DNA from 2 places in the Comamonas aquatilis genome. Region 1 is predicted to be linked to the other one. Evidence: riboswitches for the same ligand, from Rfam matches in the RefSeq annotation. Region 1 holds a riboswitch; the other holds the start of a gene.
What was found. Region 1 has a riboswitch for glycine ahead of gcvT (glycine cleavage system aminomethyltransferase GcvT). Riboswitches for the same ligand answer to the same signal wherever they lie in the genome.

Region 2: another riboswitch for glycine. It lies ahead of ACNAZA_RS14930 (trimeric intracellular cation channel family protein); the one in region 1 lies ahead of gcvT (glycine cleavage system aminomethyltransferase GcvT).

Annotation. Positions count from the first base shown of each region.
Region 1 covers NZ_CBCSIW010000002.1:328,255-333,008, reverse strand. Annotated here, with positions in the region: gene ACNAZA_RS04515 (amino acid permease) at 1-1,386, shown strand, start outside; gene ACNAZA_RS04510 (Lrp/AsnC family transcriptional regulator) at 1,513-1,968, opposite strand; glycine riboswitch at 2,402-2,517, shown strand; glycine riboswitch at 2,543-2,647, shown strand; gene gcvT (glycine cleavage system aminomethyltransferase GcvT) at 2,728-3,861, shown strand; gene gcvH (glycine cleavage system protein GcvH) at 3,992-4,366, shown strand; gene gcvP (aminomethyl-transferring glycine dehydrogenase) at 4,456-4,754, shown strand, end outside.
Region 2 covers NZ_CBCSIW010000013.1:16,616-21,369, forward strand. Annotated here, with positions in the region: gene ACNAZA_RS14915 (sensor histidine kinase) at 1-1,053, shown strand, start outside; gene ACNAZA_RS14920 (response regulator transcription factor) at 1,050-1,637, shown strand; gene ACNAZA_RS14925 (GlcG/HbpS family heme-binding protein) at 1,747-2,241, shown strand; glycine riboswitch at 2,329-2,433, shown strand; glycine riboswitch at 2,463-2,578, shown strand; gene ACNAZA_RS14930 (trimeric intracellular cation channel family protein) at 2,631-3,296, shown strand; gene mnmC1 (FAD-dependent 5-carboxymethylaminomethyl-2-thiouridine(34) oxidoreductase MnmC1) at 3,306-4,754, shown strand, end outside.

The DNA.
Region 1 (4,754 bases):
ATCGGCACGGGGCTTTTCGTGGCCTCGGGCGCCACCATCTCGCAAGCCGGCCCTGGTGGCGCCTTGCTGGCCTACATGATTGTCGGCCTGATGGTTTACTTTCTGATGACCAGCCTGGGCGAGATGGCCTCGCACATGCCGGTGTCGGGCTCGTTTGCCACCTATGGCGCCAAATACGTGGACGAAGGCTTTGGCTTCGCTCTGGGCTGGAACTACTGGTACAACTGGGCCGTGACCATTGCCGTGGACCTGGTGGCTGCGCAGCTGGTGATGGCCTACTGGTTCCCCGGCATCGACGGCTTTATCTGGAGCGCCCTGTTCCTGGCCCTGATGTTCGGCCTCAACGCCTTGTCGGCCAGAGGCTTTGGTGAATCCGAGTTCTGGTTTGCGGCCATAAAGGTCGCCACCGTGCTGGTCTTCATCGCCGTGGGCGTGATGATGATCTTCGGCATTATGCAAGGCGGCTCGCCCGACGGCCTCTGGGGCGGTATCGCCAATTTCACCGCCGGTGACGCACCCTTTGTCGGCGGCTTTGCCGCGCTGATCGGCGTGGCCATGGTGGTGGGCTTTTCCTTCCAGGGCACGGAGCTGATCGGCATTGCCGCCGGTGAATCCGAAGACCCGGCCAAGAACGTGCCGCGCGCCGTGCGCAAGGTGTTCTGGCGCATTTTGCTGTTCTATGTCTTCGCCATCCTGATCATCGGTCTGCTGATCCCCTATACCGATCCCAAGCTGCTGCGCAACAACCTGGGCGATATCGCCGTCAGCCCCTTCACCTTGGTGTTCGAACGCGCCGGCCTGCTGTCGGCAGCTGCCGTCATGAATGCCGTGGTGCTGACCTCGGTGCTGTCGGCCGGCAACTCGGGCATGTATGCCTCCACCCGCATGCTTTATGCCCTGGCCACCCAAGGCATGGCGCCCAAGATGTTTGCCAAGGTCAATGCACGCGGCGTGCCGGTGCTGGCTTTGCTGGCCACCACGGTGATCGCGGCCCTGTGCTTTTTGACCAATGTCTTCAGCCCCAAGGCGGTCTATATCTGGCTGCTCAATCTCTCGGGCATGTGCGGCTTTGTGGCCTGGCTCGGTATTGCTGTGAGCCACTACCGCTTTCGCAAGGGCTGCGAAGCACAGGGCTTCGACCTCAACCAGTTGCCCTACCGTGCAGCGGCCTTCCCCTTCGGCCCGGTGTTTGCCTTTGTGCTGTGCCTGATCATCACCCTGGGCCAGAACTACGAGAACTTCCTCAGCGACAAGATCGACTGGGTGGGCGCGATTGCCACCTATATCGGCCTGCCTCTGTTCCTCATCATCTGGTGGGGCTACAAGCTGGTCAAAGGCACACGCATCGTGAAGTACAAAGACATGGACGTGCAAGGTCTGCGCTAATTCAGCCTCCTTCATGCAGCAAGGCAGCTCCGGCAACGGCGCTGCCTTTTTTCTTGCCGGCTTTGCCAGCCTCCGGACGCATGACTGCAAGGTGCAGAGAACGCGCCAAGCGTTGCGGCTTTGGTTTCAGACCCCCAGCGGCAAATCCGCCCGCTTCAGCGTGCGCAGCACAAAGCTGGACTGGCTGTGGCGTATGCCCTTGATCTTGTAGAGCTTCTCGCGCAGCAGACGCTCGTAGTCACGCGTGTCCTTGACGACAATGCGCAGCAGATAGTCGTATTCGCCCGAGACCAGATGCGCCTCCACCACTTCGGGAATCGTGGCCAGCACTTCGCCGAATTTCTCCAGCGTGTTGTCGGAGTGACTGTCCAGCGTCACCATCACCAGCACCGAATCGGCCAGGCCCAGCGCCTGGGGATTGAGCCGCACGGTATAGCCCTCGATCACGCCGGCTTCTTCCATTTTCTTGATGCGTGCCCAGCAGGGAGAGGCGCTCAAGCCCACGGCGGCGCCGATTTCCTGCAGGCTGGCCCGCGCATTGGCTTGCAAAGCAGCAAGAATCTTTTTATCCAAAGTGTCCATGGCCTTGAATTTATCGCTTTTTAAGCATTGGCAGCAAAATTTTCTGTAGCAAAGCGATATCTGCAGAAAACAAAGCAGCTTTTTCTGCACTGCAACATGCATAGTTGAGTCCATGGAAGCGGCGTTCACCAACGCAGCAAAGCCATTCAAGTGATCCCGCTGTTTACCGTCAGCGCCAGATTGTCTGATCCGCCACCGGAACCCGTTCCAGGCCGCACCACTTATCCGCAGTGGCGCGGCCTGTCGCATTCTGGGCCGCGTTGCAAAGCGCGGAGAAGACTATGCAATTGATAGCTTCTTGCGCCTTTATTCATTGGAGTTCAAGCGATTTTTATGCGCATATCTCGCAACCAGCGCCGCCGGATCGGCATGCACGACCCTCGTACAAACCCGCGCAAACCCCATGTTGCAACGCAATAACTGGCGGCTAGAATGCCTGCTGTCAGGAGAGAGTGCCCACGGGGTTTGACCCGCAACGCACCGCCGAAGGCGCAGGCTCTGCCTTTATGCAGCACCCGAACGCTCAGGCAAAAGGACTGACAAGCGCTGACGGGCGAGCGAAGCTCAGCCCACAGCGTTCCTTGCTGGAGAGAGGTGCTGCGCTTGCAGCACCCACCGAAGGAGCAAGCTGCACCCGCGTGCAGTGAATCTCTCAGGTAAAGCGGACAGCAGGGCAAGACCGCCACGCCAGGCAATGCGATATCTATTGCAATTGCCGGGCATGGCAACTCATTTGGTTTCACCACCGGAGCTTGCCCCTTGACTGCCGCCGACAACCAACCTCTGCGCCACACCCCTTTGTTCGCCCTGCACCAGCAGCTAGGCGCCCGCATGGTGGCTTTTGCCGGCTATTCCATGCCCGTGCAGTACCCCCAGGGGCTGATGGCCGAGCATCTGCACACCCGCAAGGCCGCCGGCCTGTTTGACGTGTCCCATATGGGCCAGCTGCTGCTGCGCGGTGCCGACGCTGCCGCCGCCCTGGAAACGCTGATGCCCGTGGACGTGCAAGACCTCGGCGTGCACAAACAGCGCTACGGCCTGCTGCTCAATGACCAAGGCGGCATTCTGGACGATCTGATGTTCGTCAACCGCGGTGACGATTTGTTTGTCATCGTCAACGGTGCCTGCAAGCAGGCCGACATCGCCCATATCCAGGCGCGCATAGGCCAGCGCTGCGAGGTGATTCCCCTGCCCGATCAGGCTTTGCTGGCCCTGCAAGGCCCGCAGGCCGTCACGGTGCTGGCGCGCCTGATATCCGGCGTGAGCCAGCTGGTCTTCATGACCGGCGGCCATTTTGACTGGCAAGGCCATGCGCTCTACATCACGCGCAGCGGCTACACCGGCGAGGACGGCTTTGAAATTTCCGTGCCTGCAGGCGGCGCCGAAGCCCTGGCCCAAACGCTGCTGGCCCAGTCCGAAGTCGCCCCCATAGGTCTGGGCGCACGCAACTCGCTGCGACTGGAAGCCGGTCTTTGCCTCTACGGCAACGATATAGACACAACCACCACGCCGGTGGAAGCGGCGCTGAACTGGGCCATACAAAAAGTGCGCCGCAGCGGCGGTGCGCGTGAAGGCGGTTTTCCCGGTGCTTCCATCGTGCTGGAACAGCTACAGAATCCGCAGCAGCTCCAGCGCAAGCGCGTAGGTCTGCTGGCCTTGGAGCGCATTCCCGTGCGCGAGCCTGCGGTGCTGGAGAACATGGACGGCCAGCATATCGGCCATATCACCAGCGGCCTGCTCAGCCCCACGCTCAACCAGCCCGTGGCGCTGGCCTATGTGCAGCCCGACTATGCGGCGCTGGATACCGAGATCTTCGCCATGGTGCGCGGCAAGCCCGTGCCCATGAAGGTCACGGCCACGCCGTTTGTGCCCACGAACTATTACCGAGGCTGAACCGCTGCCGTGGCCCGGCCTCTTGTTTGAGCAGGCCAATTCATCCGGCGGTGCTCAGAACGCCGCTAAAGTGCGCGCTGGACCTTTCTCAAAACACAGATTTCCCTGAATTCACCATCTGGAGCTTTCCATGAGCATCAAATATTCCAAAGAACACGAATGGATCAACACGGCTGACACCAATGCAGCCATCGTCGGCATCACCGTCCACGCACAGGATGCGCTGGGCGACGTGGTCTTTGTGGACCTGCCCGCCGTGGGGTCCACCTTCAAGGCTGGCGATGTGGCTGGCGTGGTCGAATCCGTCAAGGCCGCCGCCGATGTCTACATGCCCGTGACCGGCGAAATCGTGGAAGTCAACGAAGCCCTGCGCGACGACCCCGCCCTGGCCAACAGCGACCCTTTGAACAGCGGCTGGTTCTTCAAGGTGAAGATGAGCGATGTCAGCGAGCTCGAAGGCCTGATGGAAGAGACGGCCTATAACGACTTCGCTGCCAGCAATTGATTTTTCCACGGCCTTCGCTTTTGCGAAGGCCGTTTTTCTTTCTGCCTGCGCCCCCAGTCAGTCACAGTATTTGAGAACAGGTCCCTCCCATGCTGATGTCGCCCCCCGCTCCCGTTGCCAGCCTTGAAGCGCTGGAAAATCCCGGTGAATTCATTCCCCGCCACATAGGCATAGATGCCGCGGATGAAGCGCTGATGCTTTCCGTGATTGGCGAGGCCTCACGTGCCGCGCTGATCAACTCCATCGTGCCGCGCGCCATTGCGCGTGCCAAACCCATGGATTTGCCGGCTCCCGTCACCGAAGCCGCTGCACTGGCCGAGCTCAAGGTCATCGCCGGCAAGAACCAGGTGCTCAAAAGCTTTATCGGCCAAGGCTATTACGGCACGCA
Region 2 (4,754 bases), on a different contig from region 1:
GAGGCCGACACTCTGCCGCCCCATACCGGCTTGCGCATCGACCTCGACGGACAGCCTTTGCTGCAGCCCCAGGGACAGAGTACCGACACCCACACTTACCAGCCCATAGGCCGATTTACCTTGCAAGGCTATGGCCAGCCCCTGCAGGTGCAGTTGCTGACCCAGGCCCAGCCTCTGCTGGGCTGGCCGCGCCTGCTGCTCAGCGCCGCACTCAGCCTGCTGCTGGTATGGCTAGGCGCCCTGGTCTGGAAAAGCCGCCAGCAGGCACGCCGTCACCTGCAGCGCGCCCAGTTGCTGGCCAACGAGGCACAGCTAGCCCACGCCTCCCGCGTCAACGGCATGGGCGAGATGGCTTCAGGCATTGCCCATGAGCTGGCCCAGCCCGTGACCGCCCTGCTCAGCCAGAGCCAGGCCGCCCTGCGCGCCCAGGAGCTGGGCAAGAGCGAGCTGCTGACCAGCGCCCTGCAGGCCAATGTGCGCGAGGCCCGCCGCGCCGGGGCCATTCTGGGCCGCATGCGCAGCTACATCAGCAACACGCCCAGTCAGGCCCAGCGCCTGGATCTGTCCCAGGCCGTGGCCCAGACTCTTTTGCTGCTGGAGGGCCCGGCAAGAGAAGCCGGCGTCCAACTGCTATGGGAGCCGGCGCAGGCAGATTGCAGTGTTTGGGCCGACCCCGTGGCACTGGAGCAGGTGCTGCACAACCTGGTGCGCAATGCGCTGGAAGCGCTGTCGCAGAGCTCGGTGGATGAACCCGCCATACAGATAGCGCAGCGAGCCGACGGCCAACAAGTCAGTCTCATGGTGCGGGACAACGGCCCCGGCATAGACGCCGCCACGGCCCAGCATATTTTCGACCCCTTCTTCACCACCAAGAGCGGCGGCATGGGCCTGGGCCTGCCGCTGTGTGCCACGCTGATGGAACGCATGGGCGGCCAGCTGCAATATCTGCCACCCGCCAGCGCCGGCCCGAGCACTGCCTGGCCAGGTGCCTGCTTTGTGCTGACCCTGCCCCTGGCGACCACAGGCTCCGCCCCGGAAAACCCCATTCCATGATTTACCTGATAGACGACGACGCCTCGGTGCGCGAGGCCTTGCACCTGCTGCTGCAGACCTACGACCTGAACGTAAGCTGTTTTGCCTCGCCGGCCGATTGCCTGGCCCATCTGGACCGCAGCCAACCCGGCGTGCTGATCATGGACTTGCGCATGCCGCTGATGTCCGGCCTGCAGCTTTACGAGCAGTTGCGTGCCCAAGGCGTGGACTGGCCCGCCATCGTCATCACCGGCCATGGCGATCTGCACTCCTGCCGCCGCGCCTTCAAGGCCGGCGTCACCGACTTTCTGACCAAACCCATAGAGGAGCAGACCCTGCTGGAGGCCATCAGGAGCGCCCAGGCCACGCTGGCCCGGCAGGCCGAGCGCAACGAGGCCCGCCACCACCTGCAGGTGCTGACCGAGCGCGAACGCGAGGTGCTGGAGCTGATCACCAAGGGCCTGGGCAGCAAGGAGATCGCGGCTGCACTGGATATCTCCGTACGCACCGTGGACACCCACCGCGCCAAGCTGGCCGAAAAGCTGGGCACGGGCTCCGTGGCCGAGCAGACCCGGCTGCTGCTGTCTGCCGCGGCCCGCAGCTGAGGCCCACCCTCGGTAAAACTACCGAGAGCCGTCCGTTGGCTTGCGAATAGGCGCCAAGCGCCCGGGTTCCTACAGTTCAGTCATTGCTTTCAACCCCTGGAGCCCTGACATGAATCGCCTGAGCACTTTTGCCCTCTTCGCCCTGAGCACCCTGGCCTGCGGCGCCGCCTCTGCGGCCGCCACGGTCAGCACCCGCTCCATTGCCTCGGCCACCGCAGCCCAACTGGCCCAGCAAACCGTGACCGCCTGCAGCGCCGACGGCCATAACGTGACCGCTGCCGTGGTGGACCGCGCCGGCGTGCTGCTGGCCCTGTCCCGCGCCGATGGCGCCGGCGCCCACACGCCCAAGGCCGCCACCGCCAAGGCTTTCACCTCGGCATCGTCGCGCAACCCGACCAGCGGCATGGCCAAGACGATTCAATCCAACCCCGATGCCGCCGGTCTGGCGCAAATCCCCGGCTTTCTGGTGCTGGCCGGCGGCGTGCCCATCAAGGCGGGCAATGAGGTCATTGGCGCCATCGGCGTGGCCGGCGCGCCCGGCGGCCATCTGGACGAGGCCTGCGCACAAAAAGCCCTGGCGGCCTTGAAAGATCAGCTGCAATAAGCCGCTGCGGCCTGCTAACTCCATAAGCCAAGGCCCCAGGCCTTGGCTTTTTTGCGTTTGAGCACCCGCTCAACTGGCTAGAATCACGGCTTTCCTGCGGGAGAGCGAGGCAGGCGCCACACCTAGCGCCATGCCTCCGCCGAAGGCGCAAACTCCCATAATCGCTCAGGCACCCCGTACCGCAGGTCAAGACAGTGCAGCCCAAATAAACCGGCTGCATGAATTCGCCAACTGGAGAGCAGCCCGCAGCCCTATGCTGCAGGCTCACCGAAGGGGCAAGTGCGCCATGCAAGACTGGCGCGCGCAACTCTCAGGTACAAAGGACAGCGGGAGAGGCACGCCAGACATTCCGCTGCGGTGAATGGCTGGTTTAACCCATCAGGGCTGTCATGCTTCCTTCTGTTTCCTTGCTGGACTCGTTCCAGGCCAGCAACTTCACCGTCATGCTGGTGATCTATCTGGTGGCCATCACGGCCGAAGCCATGTCCGGCGCACTGGCTGCGGGCCGGCGCAATATGGATATCTTCGGCGTGGTCGTCATCGCTTTTGTCACCGCCCTGGGCGGCGGCACCATCCGCGACATGGTGCTGGGCCACTATCCCATAGGCTGGACGCAGCACCCCGAATATGTATATCTGGTCATTTCCTTTGGCCTGCTGACCACGCTCATCGCCCGCCATATGCACCGCCTGAAGCAGGTGTTTTTGCTGCTGGACGCCATGGGTTTGATCGCCTTCTCGCTGATTGGCTCCAACACCGCGCTGGAGTTGGGCTACCCCACCATCGTCGTCATCATGGCCGGCATGATCACCGGCATCAGCGGCGGCATTTTGCGCGACGTGCTCTGCAACCAGGTGCCCGTGGTCTTCCGCCGCGAGCTGTACGCCAGCGTCTCCCTGGCCGTGTGCCTGATGTTCCTGGGTCTGCGCGCTCTGGATGTCAGCCCCAGTATCAGCACCATCGTGTGCTTTGCCGGCGGCCTGGCCTTTCGCCTGGCCGCCATACGCTTCAAATGGCGTCTGCCGGTGTTCTCCTATCAGCAGCGCTGGGAATAAGCTTCAAGCGTGCCCTATCTTCATCCACAGCAGCCGGACGGCGCCCTTCTTTCTGCCGACCAGCTTCTGGCCGGCTGCGGCCTGCCTGCAGCCTGGGCCCAAGCCCGGCAATGGCGCGTGCTGGAGACCGGTTTTGGCTGTAGCCTGAACTTTCTGCGCATCTGGGCCGCCTGGAAAGCCGATGCGCAAGCCCCGCGCCTGCTGCACTTCATTGGCCTCAGTGCCCAGCCCCCTTCCGCCGAGGAGATACTGGGCGCCCTGTCCCAAGCCGCTGCTGACGAAGCGCTGCACCCGCTGGCCCTACAACTGGGCGCCCAATGCTGGGGGCTGCTGCCGGGTGTGCACCGCCTGTCGTTTGAAGACGGCCGGGTGCTGCTGACGCTGCATGTAGGCGATATGCACAACACGCTGCGCAAGCAGCCGCTCACTGCAGACAGCCTGCTGCTCAGCCAAGCTGACGCTTTCTCCAGCCCCGAAGCCTTGAAAAATCTGGCCCGGCATTGCCGCCGTGGCAGCATGCTGGCGCTGGGCGAACGCCATGAAGACCCCACGCTACGCGAGCAACTGACCAAGCTGGGTTTTGACATCCACAGACACAGCACAGCCCAAACGCTGCAAGCCCGCTATAACCCCCGTTGGGAGCCACGCCACAAGGACGAAGGCCTGCCGCAGCCGGTGGCAGCGCCCGGGCGCTGCCTGGTCATAGGCGCAGGCCTGGCCGGTGCGGCTGCGGCCTCCAGCCTTGCGCGGCGCGGCTGGCAGGTCAGCGTGCTGGATGCCGCCGATGAGCCCGCCGCCGGCGCCTCGGGCCTGCCCGCAGGCCTGTTTTGCCCCCATGTCTCGCCAGATGACAGTGTTTTATCGCGCCTATCCAGAAGCGGCGTGCGCACCACGCTACAGATATTGGAGCAACTGAGCCAGGCACATAGGCTGGAGCAGGGAGTGGACTGGGAGCATAGCGGCGTGCTGGAGCACGATCTGCATGAGCCCGTGAACCTGCCGCCGCAGTGGCTGGATGCCGCAGCGCCGCAGTCGCAGGCCGGCCTGCAATGGAGCTGCCCGGCCACGCCCGAACAACTGGAGGCCGCCCACCTGCCCGCTGCCAGCCATGCCCTATGGCATGAGCAGGCGGGCTGGGTCAGGCCCGCGCAACTGGTCAAGGCCTTGTTAAAGGCAGCGGGCATTCGCTGGCAAGGCAATGCGCCGGTCGCCAGGCTCGCACAGACCGACGATGCACTCTGGACGGCCGTGGACGCCGAGGGCAAGACGCTGGCCCAGGCCGAGATGGTAGTGGTGGCTTTGGGCCCGGCCAGCACGGCCTTGCTGCAAGCCAGCGGCCTGCAATCCGGGGCCTGGGAGATAACGCCGATTCGCGGCCAGGTCAGCATGGCCGCTCACACGGTGCAAACGCGGACAGCCATGCCGCCCTTCCCGGTCAACGGCCACGGCAATCTGGTG